Regions from separate parts of the Duganella dendranthematis genome, predicted to be linked through region 4. Evidence: riboswitches for the same ligand, from Rfam matches in the RefSeq annotation. Region 4 holds a riboswitch; each other region holds the start of a gene.

Region 1 (4,194 bases), 1.5 Mb from region 4:
GAAGGTGCGGCGTTCGGCCGGATGGTAGTGGATATCGTCCACGCCTTCCGCCGGTTCGCCCGGCAGGCGAGAGGCGTAGTAGTAATCGACATCGCTGGCCTTGCGGTCGAACAGGTTGAAGGCATCCAGCTGCACCGTCCAGCGGCGGTTGAATTTGTAGCCTACACGTGCATATGCGATCGCGGTGCTGGCCGAGCGCTGGCTGTTATCTTCGATCAGCGGACGCGGTCCGAAATAGCGCATCTGGAACGCGCCCGACCATGGCCCCAGATCCATGGTGGTGGCGCCGAACGACGCCACCTTGCCGATCGCGCCGGGAATGTAGTCGCCCACCGGATCGTGCTCGGTGTAGTGACTGCGCGAATACGCCATATCCAGATCGAACAGCAGCCACGAATTGGCGATGTAGTGGTTGTTCCACTCGATGCCGGAACGGTAACTGCCACGGCTCGGCGAGGTATCACCGGCGTCGCCGGAAAATACCAGCTCCGATTCGGAGCGCAGCTTCCACAACGCCATCGAGCTTTGCAGGCCAGGCAGGAATTCGGTGCGCGCGCCGATCTCCGCGCCGCGCGTCTTCACCAGCGGCGTGACCGGGTCGATCGGTTCACGCTCCTTCGGCGTCAGATGCACGGTGGTGCCGCGCGCGTCGTTGCTGTGGAAGCCCTCGCCGTAGTTGACGAAGAATTCGGTCCTGGCCCAAGGCCCCAGCACCACCGAGAATTTCGGCGACGTGGTGCCGGCGCTGACGTTGCCTGAGTTCTCGGCGATATTGCTGTCGACGTCAAAGCGGTAACGGTCATAACGCAGGCCGGCCGTGGTGCGCATCCACGGCAGCCACTGCACGGTGTTCTCGACGTAGGCGCCGGCGCTGGCTTCCTTCACTTTCGATTCGGTGATCACGCCCAGCGTTTGCTGGTGCGCCGTCTTGTAGAGGCCCAGCGGCGAGATGTAGTCGTAGCGTCCCTGCAAGCCAACCTTGTTGCTGACATCCAGACCGCCCCAGTGGCTGAACCACGTCTGGCCGACGTCGAACCCGGCCATGCGGCGCTTCTCGGTCTGGCGCGACTGGTCGCCATTGACCGGGTCGTCGAGGAAGTAGGTGAAGTCGTTGTACAGCGTCAGGCTGGATTGCACCACGTAGGCATTCGCCTGGAACAGCGCGTCGCTGGTGCGCTTGCGCATGGCGGCGGACAGGCTGTATCGCGAGGTCTCGCCGCCGTCGGTCGGATCGATGGCGCCGAACGGATCGATCTCGCCGCTCTGCACCGCGCGCAGCGGAATCTGATTACTCGCGTGCCAGGCGCCCTTGTAGAACATGCCGGTCACAGTGAACTGGTCATCGCTGGCGCCTTGCGCGTAACGCAGCACGCCCAGGCTTTTGTGGAAGGCCTCCGGCTCCACCCACGGGCCGTTGTTGTGGCCCAGCTCCGCGCCGTACACCAGATTGCCGGCGCCCAGCGGCGTCGAGCCAGTGACCACCGAGCGGTAATACTGATTCTCGCCCACCGACACGCTGGCGGTGTTTTCGCGCAGCTTGTTCGCCAGCGTCAGATGCGCCGCGCCGGCGGATGCGAAGTCGCCTTCGTCCGCATAGTACGGGCCTTTTTTGTAGTTGATGCGGTCCACCAGTTCCGGGATCAGGAAGTTCAGATCCGTGTAGCCTTGGCCATGCGCGTGGGTGCGCATATTGACCGGCATGCCGTCGACGAAGGTGGCGAAGTCGGTGCCGTGGTCGAGGTTAAAGCCGCGCAGGAAGTATTGATTGGCCTTGCCGTCGCCGCTGTGCTGCGTGACGATCACGCCGGGTACAAACTCCAGCAGTTCGCCCGGCCGCAAGGCAGGACGGTTGGCGATCAGCTCCGCCGTTACCGCACCCTGGCTGGCGGCGTTGGAGGTGCCCACGCCGTTATCGTAATGGCCGCGTACCTGGACCGTGGTCGCCGGCGTATCGCCAGCATCCGTGGTGTCCGCATGGACGGCCAGCGGCAGGAAAGTCGCCAAGGCGACGATCGATTTGTAGATCATTGAAAGCTTTCAGAAGCAAGCCACTCACCTCCCCGTGAGCGGATTGAATAGAAATGCCTGCGGCATCTCCCCTGTTTGGCCGGTATCCGGGCTGGCAAGCAAATCCGCCTGACCTTCCCATGCATGAAGCACAGTGGTATTGCGAGGCGGAGTGTCGTCATGCGACGACGCTTGTTGGCCGTTGCGGGGGCAGCACAGGTGGGCCGCTGACGGCTTCCTGTTTCCCGTTTAACTGCGCATCCAGACGGACGCGCGAGCACCAAAACGTGTCAGGATTATACGAGATTCGGCGATGGCTGTTGACGCTTTTCGTACCAGCGGAAGTACAGCAGCATCTCGGCGCCGATCAGCGCACCGGCGCCCAGCCAGATCAGGGCGATCATCAGGTAGGCGTGGACGAAGACGGCGTGGATCTGCTGCCCTGCCACGTCGAGGATAATCTGCGGCAGCGTGCGATCCAGCGCCGACAGGTCGACCCGGCGATTGGCATCCAGCAGCACCTTGCGCAGCGCATCGACGCCCACCTTGGCGGCTTCGTTTTGCGTCTGGTTCTTCAGCCCTGCCGCCATGGTCTCGACCTTGGCGACGATGATCTTCTGGAACACAGCCGTCAGCACTTCACCACCCAGCTTGCGCAACGTCCAGTTGACGATGCGCGCCTTGCCGCGCTCCCACAGGCTGTCCGACGTGGGACGGTAATAAAGATCCTTGAGCGTGGCATCGACCAGCTCACGCGCGCTGACCGGCTGGCCAGGCGCGTAGGCCGACATCTTCAGCGTCAGATACTGACGCAGCAGCACGGTGTTGGTGCGCACCAGCGGCGTGACCGAGACCTCCAGTGCGCTCATGGTCTCCTTCTGCACATGGCGCACCACGCCGACGGCGGTGAAGGCAAACAGCGTCACCAGCAGGATCGCCAGATAGCTCACTTTCGCCAGCACGTTCCACACGCGCGGGCGGCGGCGCAGCAGGTTTTTTCTGCCTACCCAGACCATCAGCACGATGGCTGCGACCAAGCCCATGGCCGCGTACAGCAATGCGGTCGGCATGCTGCTCCAGATCAGGGTGAACACAAAGTCCGTCAGAGACGACGACCATTGACTCAGTGCGCTGCTGTTTACCTGCATAGGCTTTACCTCGGGCGATATCAGACCGCGAGTGTAGCGCAAATATCATTTAAACAACGACCGGCCTTCTATTGTGCGAGGCTTTGCAGGATGGGGCAATCGGGGCGCTGGTCGCCGTGGCAGCAGCTGGCCATGGTTTGCAGCGTGTCGCGCATTTCGGTCAGTTCGGCGATGCGCTGATTGAGTTCGGCCACATGGCCCATGGCGATCGTCTTGACGTCAGCGCTGGCGCGTCCCTTGTTCTGCCACAGCGACAGCAGGCCGCGAATCTGCTCCAGCGAGAAGCCCAGCAAGCGGGCACGCTTGACGAAGCGCAGCGTGTGCAGGTCGTTGTCGCCGTAGATGCGGTAGCCGGCGTCAGTGCGTTTGCCGGCCGGGATCAGGGCGATGCTTTCGTAGTAGCGGATCATTTTGGCCGAAACGCCGGTGGCCGTTGCGGCCTGTCCGATATTCATGTGCGGTCCTCCGGTTTCCAGCGGCGCAGCAGCAGCGCGTTGCTGATCACGCTGACCGAGCTGAGTGCCATCGCACCGCCGGCCACCATGGGGTTGAGCAGGCCGAAGGCGGCCAGCGGAATGCCGATCAAATTATAGATAAAGGCCCAGAACAGGTTCTGGCGGATCTTGCTGTAGCTGCGGCGCGAGATGGAGATGGCGGCGGCCACCAGTGCCGGATCGCCGCGCATCAGCGTGATGCCGGCGGCGTGCATGGCGACGTCGGTGCCGCTGGACATGGCGATGCCGACATCGGCGGCGGCCAGCGCCGGCGCGTCGTTGATGCCGTCGCCGACCATGGCGATGGTGCCGCCTTCCTGTTTGAGCGCGGCGATGGTGCTGGCTTTATCGGCCGGCAGCATGTTGGCGACAATGCGCTGCACGCCGAGCTGCTGGCCGACGGCGTTGGCGCTGCCCTGGTTGTCGCCGGTGAGCAGCACGGTGTGGATGCCCATCGCATGCAGCGCGGCGATGGCGGCTTGGGCTTGCGGTTTGATGCGATCTCCGAAGGCCAGCAGGCCAAGGAGCTGGTGGGTGGTGGCGTC
Region 2 (4,194 bases), 1.5 Mb from region 4:
GCCCAGCACATCGGCGCGCGCCGCCAGAGCGAACTGCTGGCGCAAGTTGGCCTGGCGCTGACCGTGCCGCGCCCCGCCGCATCGGCCAAGATGAAATTGACGCTCGGCGAAGTGAATGGCCACGAGGCGCTATACAACGTCGTATTCGACACGCTGGCGCAACGCCCGCATACGCTGGCCGAACTCCAGCAATTGCCGGCGCTGGCGGGACAGAATATCCACGCGCTGGCGCAGGTGGCGGCCTTGCTATCGGCCTCCAACCAGGCGGTGTTTTACTTCCCTGTGCCGGACAGCGCCGATCACACCGCCGCCGCGCGCCTGAACGCCGCGCTGGCGGCGCAGACCCGATATGGCGACGAACACCAGGCGTTATGCGCGCCCTTGCTCAGCAATGGCATCGCGGCCAACTTCCTGGAACGGTTGTTCCTGGCGGCGATTCATCAGCAGGCCGAATTGACGCCGGAAAGCCTGGCGGGGGTGGCCTGGCAGATCATGGCGCCGAGCGGACGGCGCTTGCAAAAAGATGGCGTCACGCTGCAATCGGAGCAGGAAAATCTGGCGCTTCTGGAGATCCACGCCAAAGGCTTCCTCACGATCGGCCTGCCGCTGTGGCGCACGCTGCAAGTGCTGTGAAGCGAGGTCGCGTTGGCCTGTGCCTGATCTTCATATCGGCCCGCGCCTCCGGCAACCAGGGCCTCCTCGACTGGATCGCCGCGTTGCCGGACTTCTCGCTATTCCGCTGACGGCCGCGCGCCGCGCGTCCACGCGAAGGCATAAAGCGCCAGGGTCAGTGTCACCATGCCGACGCCCAGTAGTTCCAGCCCGTCCTCGGCCACTTGGCAGCGGACGCAGACCTTCGACATCAACAACTGCAAGCCGCTGACGGTGCACAGCACGATAATCGGCCAGCCGATGCGGTGGCGGAATTGCTGTATCGCCTGCTGGCCGGCGGTGACCGAGATGCGCGCGGTGGCGTAACCATCCAGCGCATCGGTGAACGCCATCCCCAGCACAAACGCGCCGGCCACCTGCAATGCGCTCCAGCTGCCGCCACCCAACTGGGTGGCGGCGTAACCCCAGGCCAGCGACTGCAGGATACTCTCCACGCCTAGCGCAAACAGCATGCCGATGCCGAACGCGGTCAACGGCCGCACCGCCGTCAATGGCGCCAGCAACCGCGCGCCGATGGAATTGACGCTGCGCGCCTGCATGGGCCGCAGCAAGGTGCGCGCATTCAGCGCCGCCAGCGCCAATAATAAAATCCCCGGCAGCCATTCCAGCCAGTCCATCGCATGCAGAAAACTGGAATCCGGCTGTAGCCAGACTGATGCCAGATCGGCCAGCGCCACGATCAGCAGCACGGTCAGGCCGTGGCCCAGCGCGAACAGACCGCCCATCCACGGCGCGCTGGCCGGCTGCGCGCGCATGGTCAAACCGTCGATGGCGGCCAGGTGATCGGGCGCCAGGCCATGGCGCAAACCAAGCAGCAAGGCCAGTTCGATTGTCGGAAGTGCTTCGTTCATATACAATCCTTAATGCAAGTTAGTTGCGTTAATTATAGAGCTGATCCGGTCCTGGCGCTTGGATGCCATGACAACGGCAAGGGCATTCGGGTAGAATTCGGCTTCATACGTGAATGGTGCCCTGCATGCTTGTCAGCTGCGGGGTGAAACGGGAAGCCGGTGACGCGCACGATTTGCATCGTGCGCCAGTCCGGCGCAGCCCCCGCTGCTGTAAGCCTGACGACGTTGACCGAACGCCACTGCGCATCGCGCGGGAAGGCAAGGACAGCGAAGGATGAAGGCCAGCCAGAAGACCGGCCAGTCACGATTAATGCGCCAGGCCCGGGGTGTGGCTTTGCCTGTTAGATGTTCGTCGCTCTCCGTATGCATCACTGCCATCGCACGCTTTGCCGCGTGTGTGTTGGTGCGCGCCTGCGTCTGCGCGACGGATTCCGCCAACCATTCATCATAGAGATGTTGTCATGACCGATTCCAGGCACTCCGCCAGTACGACCACCATTGCCGTTATTGTTTCCCTGCTGTGCGCCGCCGGCGCCTTTGCCCAACAGGCCGACGAGATGCAGACCGTCACCGTGCAGGGCACGTCCACCAGTCCCGCACTGGGACTGGCGCGCCAGAGCGGCACCGCCAGCCGCCTCAATCTGACGGCGCAGGAACTGCCGGCGAGCGTCGACATCCTCAGCGCCGACACCATGCAGGCGCGTGGCGACCTGCTGGTGAAGGATGCGGTCACCCGCAGCACCGGCCTGACCGACATCAGCTCACCCGGCAATGGCGTGGCCTATTCGGCGCGCGGCTTCACTGGCAACGGCTCAATCGCCTTGCTGGAAAACGGCCAGCGCCCGCAAGTCGGTTCCGGCACCGCCACGTATCCGGCCGACCCATGGGGTTATGACCACATCGAAGTGCTGCGCGGTCCGGGATCGGTGGTGTACGGCAGCGGCACCACCGGCGCCACCATCAACGCGGTGCGCAAGGCGCCTAGCCGTACCAGTTCATTTGAAGCGATGGCCGGCATCGGCGGCGGCGAAGCGGTACGCGCCGGCGTCGGCGGCACCGGCGCGCTGGGCGAACATGGCGCCTTCCGCATCGACGCGTATGCGGACCACAGCGACGGCTTTATCGACCGTGGCGACTCGCGTCACGGCAAGCTGCTGACCAGCGTGCATTACGCGCTGACGCCCGATCTCGACCTGGATATGCAGCTCGACCATCTGGAGCAAAAGCCGCAGCGCTACTTCGGCACGCCGCTGGTGAATGGTGGCTTGTCGCGCGCGCTGCGCGACCAGAACTACGATGTCAGCGACGCCGATATCCACTTCGTTGACGACAAGGCGCAGGCGCGCCTGACCTGGCGCTATTCGCCGGCGCTCACCATCAGCAACGAGCTGGCCTACATGAAGGCGCGCCGCAACTGGCGCAATGCCGAGTACTATCACTACGACGCCAGCGCCAATGTGGTCGAGCGCAGCGACTATATCGCCATCCATCACGATCAGGAACAGACCGGCAACCGCCTGGAAGCGCGCTGGAACAACGGCGCCAATCGCGTGGCGGCCGGCTGGGAAGCGGCCGTGATCAACTTCCTGCATACGAATAACTCGCCGTACGGCGGCTCGTCCACCGTGGCGCCGACCGGCTTCGATCCCGGCGTATTCGATAGCCCGGACCCGCTGCTGCCGAACTTCTCGACCCACACCGTCACCACCGCCTTCTATGTGGAAGACGCCTACAGCATCAACGATAGCCTGCTGTTGCTGGCCGGCCTGCGCCATGACCGTTACAAGGTTGATCGCGTCAGCCTGCTGGGCGCGGCCGGCTTCAGCTCGACGCTGCAAGCGAACGCCGCGCGCCTCGGCCTGACGTGGAAGCTGGCGGCTGACACCTCGCTGTACGGCCAGGTGAGCACCGGCAGCGATCCGGTCACCAGTTTGCTGTCGCTCAATCTGGCCAATAGCCGCTACAAGCTGACATCCGCGCGCCAGGTGGAGGCGGGCGTCAAGCAATCGCTGGCCGGCGGCAAGGCCGAATGGACGGCGGCGCTGTACCACATCAGCAAGGACGACATCATCACGCGCGATCCGACCAACCCGGCGCTGTCGGTGCAGGGTGGTTCGCAGACTTCGCGCGGCGCGGAAGTCACGGCCAGCGTCGCGCTGGCGCAGGCCTGGCGTCTGGAAGCAAATGCTGCTTACACTGATGCGCAGTTTGACCAGCTGCTTGAAGGCGGCAACCAGTCGCGCGCCGGCAATCGACCGTCCGACGTGCCGAAGGTGTCGGCCAACTTGTGGCTTAACTACCGCTATCGCGGTTGGCGCGCATCGGCCGGCGTGCGCTATGTCGGCGAACGTTTCATCGACAACGCCAACAGCCAGACAATACCTGCCTACACGACGTTCGATGGGTCGCTGGGCTGGAACTACAGCCGCAATGTGCTGGTGCAGCTTAACCTGCGCAACCTGACCGACAAGCTGTATGCCAGCACCTCGTACAGCGACAGCCAGTATCTGCTGGGCGATCGCCGCCATGCCGAGTTGACCGTGCAGTGGCGCTACTGATCATGGGCTCCTGGAAGCGTCAGCTGCACCTGTGGCACCGCTGGCTGGGCATCGTGCTTGGCTTGCTGGTGCTGCTATGGTTCGGTTCCGGCATCGTCATGATGTATGTGCCG
Region 3 (4,194 bases), 1.1 Mb from region 4:
TCACTGGCGCGGCGTACGCGGTGGCTGCGTGGTTCCTGCCGGCCCCGGTGGCGGTGGTCATCTCCACCGCCGTCGGCATCTATGCCACCGGTGCCTTCCACGAAGACGGCTTTGCCGATATGTGCGACGGCTTCGGTGGCGGCATGACGCCGGAGCGCGTGCTGGAGATCATGAAGGATTCGCGCATCGGCGCGTATGGCGCCATCGGCACTATTTGCATGCTGGGCCTCAAGCTGGTGACGCTGTCCATGCTGCCGCCGCTGGCCGTCATCGGTGCGTTACTGGTGGCGCATCCCCTTTCGCGCCTGATGGCGACCTCGCTGATCTGGCGTCTCGACTACGCGCGCGCCGAAGGCAAGGCCAAGCCGCTGGCGCAAAAAATGCGCGGCACCGAATTCCTGATCGCCGCCATCACGTCCATCGTGGCGGCGCTGGTAGTCATTGAGTTGCGCTGGCTGCCGCCGGCCGCGCTGGTCAGCGGCGTGATTGTCGCCGCCATCGCCACCTGGTGGCTGGCGCGCAAATGCGTGCGCCGCATCGGTGGCTACACGGGCGACTGCCTCGGCGCAGTCCAGCAAGTCACTGAAGTTATGTTCTACCTGTGCGCGCTGGCCAGCTTCCAGCATGGCGCGCTGCCGGTATGAAGCTGATATTGGTCCGCCACCCGCAGCCGCTGGTGGCGCCGGGCTTCTGCTACGGCAGCACCGACCTCGCCATCGCGCCGGGCCAGCTGGAACAGACACTGGCCGCGCTCCAGCTGCCAGCCGGCCTGCCTATCTACTCAAGTCCCCTGCGCCGCTGCGCCGAACTGGCCGCGCGCCTGACGCCCACGCCACACTACGACAGCCGCCTGGTGGAGATGCACTTCGGCGCATGGGAGATGCAGCCATGGGACAGCATCCCGCGCGCCGACATCGACGCCTGGGCCGCCGACATGGTCCACTACCATCCCGGCGGCGGCGAAAGCGTGCTGCAAATGGCCGAACGGATCAGCGCCTTCTATAGAGACGTGCAGCGCCAGCACGCCCAGGCCATCATCATCTGCCACGCCGGCGCCATGCGTTTGCTGAGCGCCTGCCACGCCGGACTTCCCCCTGCGGCGATGGGGCTGCAAGCCGCGCAAGCCGCCCATCAAATTGCTTACGGCGCCACGTTGACCCTGAACCCCGTATAATGTCCGGGTTTTGGTGCTCGCGTGCCTGTCCAGGCGCGCAGTTAAACGGGAAACACGAAGCGATACAAAAACGCTAACGTGTGCTGCCCCCGCAACGGTAAACAAGTGTCGCAATCTTTGTTCAGCGCGACAAACCTCCTCCAGCAACCACTGTGCTACGGCATGGGAAGGTGAGGCGGTGCCACTTGTCAGCCCGGATACCGGCCAAACCAGGTGGAAGCGACGTCAATGCCGCGCTTCTGTTCACAATTGGCCCACGGGGACGTCGGCCAGTTGGCATTAATAGAAAACATATCATGACCCTTCGTATTTCCCGTCCTGCGACCCTGACGTCGCTGGCATTCGCCATGGCCGCCTGCTATGCGCACGCTGAACCAGTTACCGCCACCGACGCCGTTGTCGTCACCGCCACCCGCACGCCACAGCCGCTGGCCAACGTCATCAGCGACACCATCACCATCGGCCCTGAGCAGATCGCCGCAGCCGGCGCCGGTTCTATCGTCGACCTGCTGCAACGCCAGCGCGGCATCGAGATCGCCCGCAACGGCGGGGCCGGCACCGCATCCAGCGTCTACATCCGCGGCGCCAACAGCAATCAGAACATCGTACTGGTCGACGGCGTGCGTATCGGCTCCTCGACCACCGGCGCCGCTAACTGGAGCGCGATTCCGCTGACCGCCATCGACCATATCGAAATCGTCTACGGCCCACTGAGCTCCCTGTACGGCGCCGACGCCATCGGCGGCGTGATCCAGATCTTCACCAAGAAAGGCCAAGGCGCGCCGACACTGACGGCCTTCGCAGGCTACGGCAGCGACAAGACGCGCGAAGCCGACGCCACGCTGTCCGGCGCCACCGGCGGTGAGCATAGCTTCACCTACGCCATCAGCGCGGGTAAGGAAAAATCGGACGGCTTCTCGGCCACGCGTCCAGGCATCACCTCGTACAACGCGGACCGCGACGGCTACGACAAGGAAAACGTTTCCGGCCAGTTCGGCGTGCAGATCGCCCCAGGCTACGAAACCGGCGCGCTGTTCTTGCACAGCAAACTCGAATCGCAGTACGACAGCGGCGCTTCCGCCTACGATGTGCGCAGCAAGGCAGAATTGGAAACCGCCGCCGTCTATGGCAAGGCCAAGTTCCTGCCGAACGTCGACACCCTGCTGCAATATTCGGAAAGCCGGGACAAGGGCCAAAACTGGAGCAGCGCCGCCGCAGCCGGTTACTCGCGCATCGACACCAAGCAGACCGACATCACGCTGCAAAACGACGTGCGCATCGGCGCCGACGTGCTGCAACTGCTGTACGATCACCGCAAGGAAGAAGTATCGACCAACGGCGACACTGCGCTGAACCGCGACCGCACCACCAACGCGTGGGCCGCTTCCTACAACGCGCGCCGTGGCGCCAGCCTGCTGAACGCCAGCATCCGCCGCGATAACTCGGTGTACGGCTCGAAAAACACCGGCTCGATCGGCTACGGCTACGACATCACCTCGCAGCTGCGCGCCACCGCCAGCTACGGCACCAGCTTCCGCGCGCCGACCTACAACGAGTTGTATTACTCGGGCTACGGCAATCCAGCCAACAAGCCGGAACAGGGCAAGAATGCGGAACTCGGCCTGCGCTGGGATGACGGCGTCAATGCAGTCAGCGCCAGCTACTATCACAACCGGTTGACCGACCTGCTGGTCAGCACCACACCTTGCCCCTACGCCGGCTACAAATCCAGCTGCGTCTACAACGTCAACGAGGCGCTGCTGGAAGGCGTGACCATCGCCGGCGCGACCCGCGTGGCGGGCGTCAACCTGGCCGCCAACCTTGACCTGCAAGATCCAAAGGACGAGACCAGCGGCAAGCGCCTGGCGCGTCGCGCCAAAAAGCACGGCAACGTGACCGCCGACTACAGCATCGGCGCGCTGAAGACCGGCGTGGAGCTGGAATTCTCCGGCGACCGCTTTGACGATGCGGCCAACAAGAATCGCCTGGGCGGCTACGGTCTGGTGAATCTGTACGCCACCTACAGCTTCACGCGTGACTGGTCGGCGCTGGTCCGCTGGAACAACATCGGCGACAAGCAATACGATCTGGCGCGCTTCTACGTCACACCGGGTTCCAAGGTGTTTGCCGGACTGCGTTACGGCTACAAATAATGGTGTAACCTGCCGGGGTTGAATTCCCGTCCCGGCAGTTCTTTTTGAAAGCAGTGCATGCATTCTTTCTCCCGCAATCTGCAACAGCGCGCCGCCATCACCATGGCCGGCCTGCTGCTGTTCGCGTTTGCCGGCCTGATTTTTTCGGGCATGACCGGTTCGGTCCCTATTCCGTTTTCCGATATTCCCGCAGCGCTCAATGAGCTGCTGCATGGCCAGACCGCCTCGCTGGCGGCCACGCTGCTCGACCTGCGCCTTAGCCGCGCGGTGTCCGCTTTCGTCACCGGCGCCGCGCTCTCGCTGGCCGGCGCGATGATGCAGGCGCTGTTGCGCAACCCGCTGGCCGATCCCTATGTCCTTGGCTTGTCCGCCGGCGCCTCGGTCGGCGCGCTGGCCGCGCTGCTGTTCATGTGCGCCGCCTGGATGGTGGATGCCGCCGCATTCGGCGGCGCCGTCGCCGTCTCGATGATGCTGTATGTGCTGGCCCGGCGCGACCTGCGCGGCGGCACGGCGGCGGAAGGCGGCACCGCGCTGCTGCTGTTGACCGGCGCGATTCTGTCCTCCGCCTGCATGGCGATGGTGACGCTGATGCTGTCCATCGCGCCGGAGAGCCGCCTGCGCGGCATGGTGTTCTGGATCATCGGCGACCTGTCTGGCACGCAGATGCGCTGGATGCCATGGGTGGTGCTGATCGCCTCCCTGGCCTTCGCCCTGCGCAACGCGCGCGCCATGAACGTGATGGCGCTGCACGCGGAAGCCGCCGCCACGCTGGGCATCCGCGTCGGCGCGCTGCGCAAAGGCCTGTTCTTCGTCTCCGGCCTACTGACCGCCAGCGCCGTCACCAGCGCCGGCAGCATCGGCTTCGTT
Region 4 (4,194 bases):
TGGGTGCCGCTCTGCACGCGGAAGCGCACGAAGCCCTGCGCCTGCATCGCTTCAAACAGGTCGGAGTGCTCGCCCTTGCGGTTGGCCACCACCGGCGCCAGGATCATCAACTTGGTGTCGGCCGGCAGGGCCAGCACCGCGTCGACCATCTGCGACACGGTTTGCGCGGCCAGCGCCTGGTCCGGGTGGTTGATGCAATAAGGCGTGCCGACGCGCGCGTACAGCAGACGCAGATAATCGTGGATCTCGGTCACGGTGCCGACCGTCGAACGCGGGTTATGCGAGGTGGCCTTCTGCTCGATCGAGATCGCCGGCGACAGGCCCTCGATCAGGTCCACATCCGGCTTTTCCATCAGTTGCAGGAACTGGCGGGCGTAGGCCGACAGCGATTCCACATAGCGGCGCTGGCCCTCGGCGTACAGCGTGTCGAACGCCAGCGAGGATTTGCCGGAACCGGACAAGCCGGTAATCACAATCAGCTTGTTGCGAGGCAGGTCAAGATTGATGTTTTTCAGGTTGTGCGTGCGTGCGCCGCGGATGCGGATCTGTTCCATGGGATTTTTGGCCTTTAGAGTCAACCCGTCACTATAGCCGGGTTTGATTACTTGCGCCGGGCGCGCGCTGGTTCGTGCGTGCGCAGGCTAACACTGTACATAATACCAGTATTCTCTTGCGCCGTTTCAACTTGCCTGATGCGAACGTTGCTGCAGCGCTTCGCCGATCATCACCAGCACCGGACCCTGCGCGGCATCCAGCCCGTTGGCCAGACCGTCCAGCGTCAGGCGCAGGATGCGCTGGTCAGCGCGGCTGCAATTTTCCACCACCACCACCGGTAGATCGGGCCGGCGGCCCTCGGCCAGCAGACGCGCGGCGGTCGCGGCTGCTTCCCGGCCACCCATGTATTGCACCAGAGTATCGGTTTCCGGCAGCGCGGGATGGTCCGGCTCGTCCGGTGCGGTGCTGGAGGTGAAGAAGGCGACGCTGCGGGCCACGCCGCGGCGGGTCAGCGGCTGTTTGGTGACGGCGGCGGCGGCCAGCGCGGTGGTGATGCCGGGCACGATTTCGACTTCGATGCCTTCCGCTTCCAGCGCGCGCAACTCTTCGTCGGCGCGCCCGAACAGCATCGGGTCACCGCCCTTGAGACGCACCACCAGTTGATATTGCCGCGCGCATTCCACCAGTTGCTGGTTGATCAGCGTTTGCGCGGTCGAGCGCTGGCCGGAGCGCTTGCCGACCGAAATCAGCGTGGCCTGCGCACACAGGGCCAGCATTTCAGGCGTGACCAGTGCGTCGTACAGCACCACGTCGGCCTGCGCCAGCAGACGCGCACCGCGCACGGTGATCAGGTCATCCGCTCCCGGCCCTGCTCCGATCAAATAGACTTTCCCCAGCGCTGCCATACATTCCCTTTTTGACGATTCAGGATGAATGATACCGGCTGCGGGGCGGTTTGGGTTTAGCTTGGCACGCGTCCGGCGGCTAGTGTAAGATGCGACCCTTGGGTGCGCCATTTGTTGTAAAGGCGTTAAACGGGAAACCGGTGTAAATCCGGTGCAGCCCCCGCTGCTGTAAGCCAGACGACTCCGTCTACACGTCACTGCCGTCACACGCGGGAAGACACGGAGAAGGATGAAGGCGAGCCAGAATACCGGCCCAAAAAGTCCAGCACCATTCCCCGGGGTCACGGGAAGCCGCTGTCGACCCCGGCCGCCTGTCCCACGCCCCTCGTCGACCGTCCTCTCTGCTCCCGCCTTGGTGTCCATCCAGCCCATTCGACGGGAGGTTTCGAATGCACATCATGGAAGGCTTTTTGCCGCCAGCGCACGCGCTCGGCTGGGCAGCCGTTTCCTTACCTTTTCTGGCCTGGGGCCTGCGCGCCATCGGCCGCGACCTGCAGGCGCATCCCGAACGCCGCATGCTGCTTGGCGTGGCGGCGGCGTTCGCGTTTCTGCTGTCCGCGCTCAAGCTGCCGTCGGTGACGGGCAGCTGTTCGCATCCGACCGGGGTGGGCCTCGGCGCGGCGCTGTTTGGCCCGGTGGCGATGGTGCCGGTAGGCTTTGTGGTGCTGTTGTTCCAGGCGCTGTTGATGGCGCACGGCGGCCTGACCACACTCGGCGCCAATGTGTTTTCGATGGCGATTGTGGGGCCGTTCGTGTCGTACGGCGTGCTGCGCGCGGTGGCGGCGATGGGCTTTTCACGCTCGGTGGCGGTGTTCATGGCGGCCAGCCTGGGCGATCTGGCGACGTATGTGACCACGTCGGTACAACTGGCGCTGGCGTTTCCGGCGGCGGTGGGCGGGTTTAGCGTGTCGTTCTTCAAATTTGCCGGCATCTTTGCGTTGACGCAGGTGCCGATCGCCATCAGCGAAGGTTTGCTGACGGTGCTGGTGGTGAACGCCATGGTGCGTTTCAACGCGCACGAACTGCGTTCGCTGCCGGTGATGATGCTGGGCGCCCGGAAGGGGGCGCATGAAGGCCCGTACGGTGCTGGTATGGCTGGCCATCGTGGCGCTAACGGTGCTGCCTTTGTGGCTGGTAAGCGCGCCGCCGGCCAATCCGGGCGGGGAAGCGCCGGCGCTGTTTGCCGGTGCGGACGACCGCGCGCAGCGCGCCATCGGCGATATCGCACCGGGCTACAAGCCGTGGTTTGCGCCGGTATTCGAACCGGCCAGTGATGAAATCGCGTCGCTGCTGTTCGCGCTGCAAGCTGCCATCGGCGCGGGCGTGATCGGCTTCTGGCTCGGCCTCTCCGTCGCCCGCGAACGCGTTTCGAAGGCCGCATCGGCGCAGGATCAACGTGCTGATTGAATCGTCGGCTTACGCCAGCCGCTGGCGCGATGTGGCGCCTGCGGCCAAGGCGCTGTTTGCGCTGGCGGGCTTTGTCGCGGCGTGGCTGGCGCGCAGTCCGGTCGCATTCGCCGTGCTGACGGCCATGCTGGTGCTGGCCGCGCTGCTCGGCGCGCGCGTGCAGCTGCGCAGCTACATCGCGGTCGCGCTGCCGCCGCTCGGCTTCCTGCTGCTGTCCTGCCTGACAATGCTGTTTGGCCCGGACGCTAACGGCCATTGGAACCTCACGACCACCATGCTGCCGACCATCGAGCATTTGGCGCTGCGCTCGTTCGCCATGCTGGCCGCCATGCTCGGCCTCGTGCTGACCACTCCATTGCCTGACCTGCTCGCGCTGCTGCGCAAGCTGCGCACACCGGAACTGCTGCTCGATCTGATGGTCCTGTGCTACCGCATGCTGTTCGTCATGCGCCAGGCGTGGGACGAAAGCATCACCGCGCAAACCGCGCGTCTCGGCTATCGCAACTGGCGCCAGGCCTGGCGCTCCACCGGGCTGCTGGCCGGCCAGATGGCGATTCAGGTATGGCAACGCGCCGCCGCCCTGCAAACTGCCGCGGATGCCCGCGTCTACCAAGGCACGTTGCGCTTCCTGCCCGCTGCCTATCCGCAAGCTGGCCGCCAAATTACCTTTTCCGTGTTGGCTGGCGCGCTGATGCTGGCCATCGCCTTGGGAGACCGCCTGTGAGCGCGCCGCTGCTGGAACTGCGAGCCGTCAGCCACGTTTACCCCGACGGCAGCGCGGGCCTGGACGACTGCACGCTGACGCTGCACCGAGGCCGCCGCTACGCCCTGCTGGGCACCAATGGCGCCGGCAAGACCACCGTGCTGCAACATCTGAACGGCCTGCTGCGTCCCACCGCTGGCACGCTGCGCCAGAGAGGCCAACCGTTCGACTACAGCCGCAAAGGCCTGACCGCGCTGCGCACCCGCGTCGGCCTGGTGTTCCAGAACCCGGACCGCCAGCTGTTCTCCGCGCTGGTGGAAGAAGACGTCTCTTTTGGCCCGCTCAATCTTGGCCTCCACGAGTACGAAGTGCGCCACCGCGTCGCCACCGCACTGGATGCGGTAGGCCTGCGCAGCCACGCGCGCCGCGCCGTCCACCAACTGAGTTTCGGCCAGAAAAAACGCGTCTGCATCGCCGGCGTGCTGGCGATGGAACCCGACGTGCTGCTGCTGGACGAGCCGATGGCAGGCCTCGACGCCCCCATGCAAACCGAATTGACAGCACTGCTGGACCGTCTGGCCGCACGCGGCGTCACCATCCTGCTGTCCACCCACGACATCGACTTCGCGCTGCGCTGGGCCGACGACATCCACGTGATGGCGGCCGGCCGCTGCATCGCCTCCG

Evidence for each region. Region 4 has a riboswitch for cobalamin ahead of HH213_RS10000 (energy-coupling factor ABC transporter permease). Riboswitches for the same ligand answer to the same signal wherever they lie in the genome.
Region 1: another riboswitch for cobalamin. It lies ahead of HH213_RS03010 (TonB-dependent receptor); the one in region 4 lies ahead of HH213_RS10000 (energy-coupling factor ABC transporter permease).
Region 2: another riboswitch for cobalamin. It lies ahead of HH213_RS17010 (TonB-dependent receptor); the one in region 4 lies ahead of HH213_RS10000 (energy-coupling factor ABC transporter permease).
Region 3: another riboswitch for cobalamin. It lies ahead of HH213_RS14830 (TonB-dependent receptor domain-containing protein); the one in region 4 lies ahead of HH213_RS10000 (energy-coupling factor ABC transporter permease).

Annotation. Positions count from the first base shown of each region.
Region 1 is NZ_CP051684.1:635,770-639,963, forward strand. It holds gene HH213_RS03010 (TonB-dependent receptor) at 1-2,028, opposite strand, end outside; cobalamin riboswitch at 2,089-2,307, opposite strand; gene HH213_RS03015 (hypothetical protein) at 2,304-3,155, opposite strand; gene cueR (Cu(I)-responsive transcriptional regulator) at 3,224-3,610, opposite strand; gene HH213_RS03025 (heavy metal translocating P-type ATPase) at 3,607-4,194, opposite strand, start outside.
Region 2 is NZ_CP051684.1:3,723,645-3,727,838, forward strand. It holds gene HH213_RS17000 (class I SAM-dependent methyltransferase) at 1-633, shown strand, start outside; gene HH213_RS17005 (HoxN/HupN/NixA family nickel/cobalt transporter) at 732-1,523, opposite strand; cobalamin riboswitch at 1,621-1,839, shown strand; gene HH213_RS17010 (TonB-dependent receptor) at 1,985-4,081, shown strand; gene HH213_RS17015 (PepSY-associated transmembrane domain-containing protein) at 4,084-4,194, shown strand, end outside.
Region 3 is NZ_CP051684.1:3,263,495-3,267,688, reverse strand. It holds gene HH213_RS14840 (adenosylcobinamide-GDP ribazoletransferase) at 1-644, shown strand, start outside; gene HH213_RS14835 (histidine phosphatase family protein) at 641-1,174, shown strand; cobalamin riboswitch at 1,169-1,397, shown strand; gene HH213_RS14830 (TonB-dependent receptor domain-containing protein) at 1,471-3,327, shown strand; gene HH213_RS14825 (FecCD family ABC transporter permease) at 3,385-4,194, shown strand, end outside.
Region 4 is NZ_CP051684.1:2,179,341-2,183,534, reverse strand. It holds gene uvrA (excinuclease ABC subunit UvrA) at 1-554, opposite strand, end outside; gene cobA (uroporphyrinogen-III C-methyltransferase) at 681-1,400, opposite strand; cobalamin riboswitch at 1,484-1,671, shown strand; partial or broken gene HH213_RS10000 (energy-coupling factor ABC transporter permease) at 1,790-2,380, shown strand; gene HH213_RS09995 (energy-coupling factor ABC transporter substrate-binding protein) at 2,469-2,807, shown strand; gene cbiQ (cobalt ECF transporter T component CbiQ) at 2,797-3,531, shown strand; gene HH213_RS09985 (energy-coupling factor ABC transporter ATP-binding protein) at 3,528-4,194, shown strand, end outside.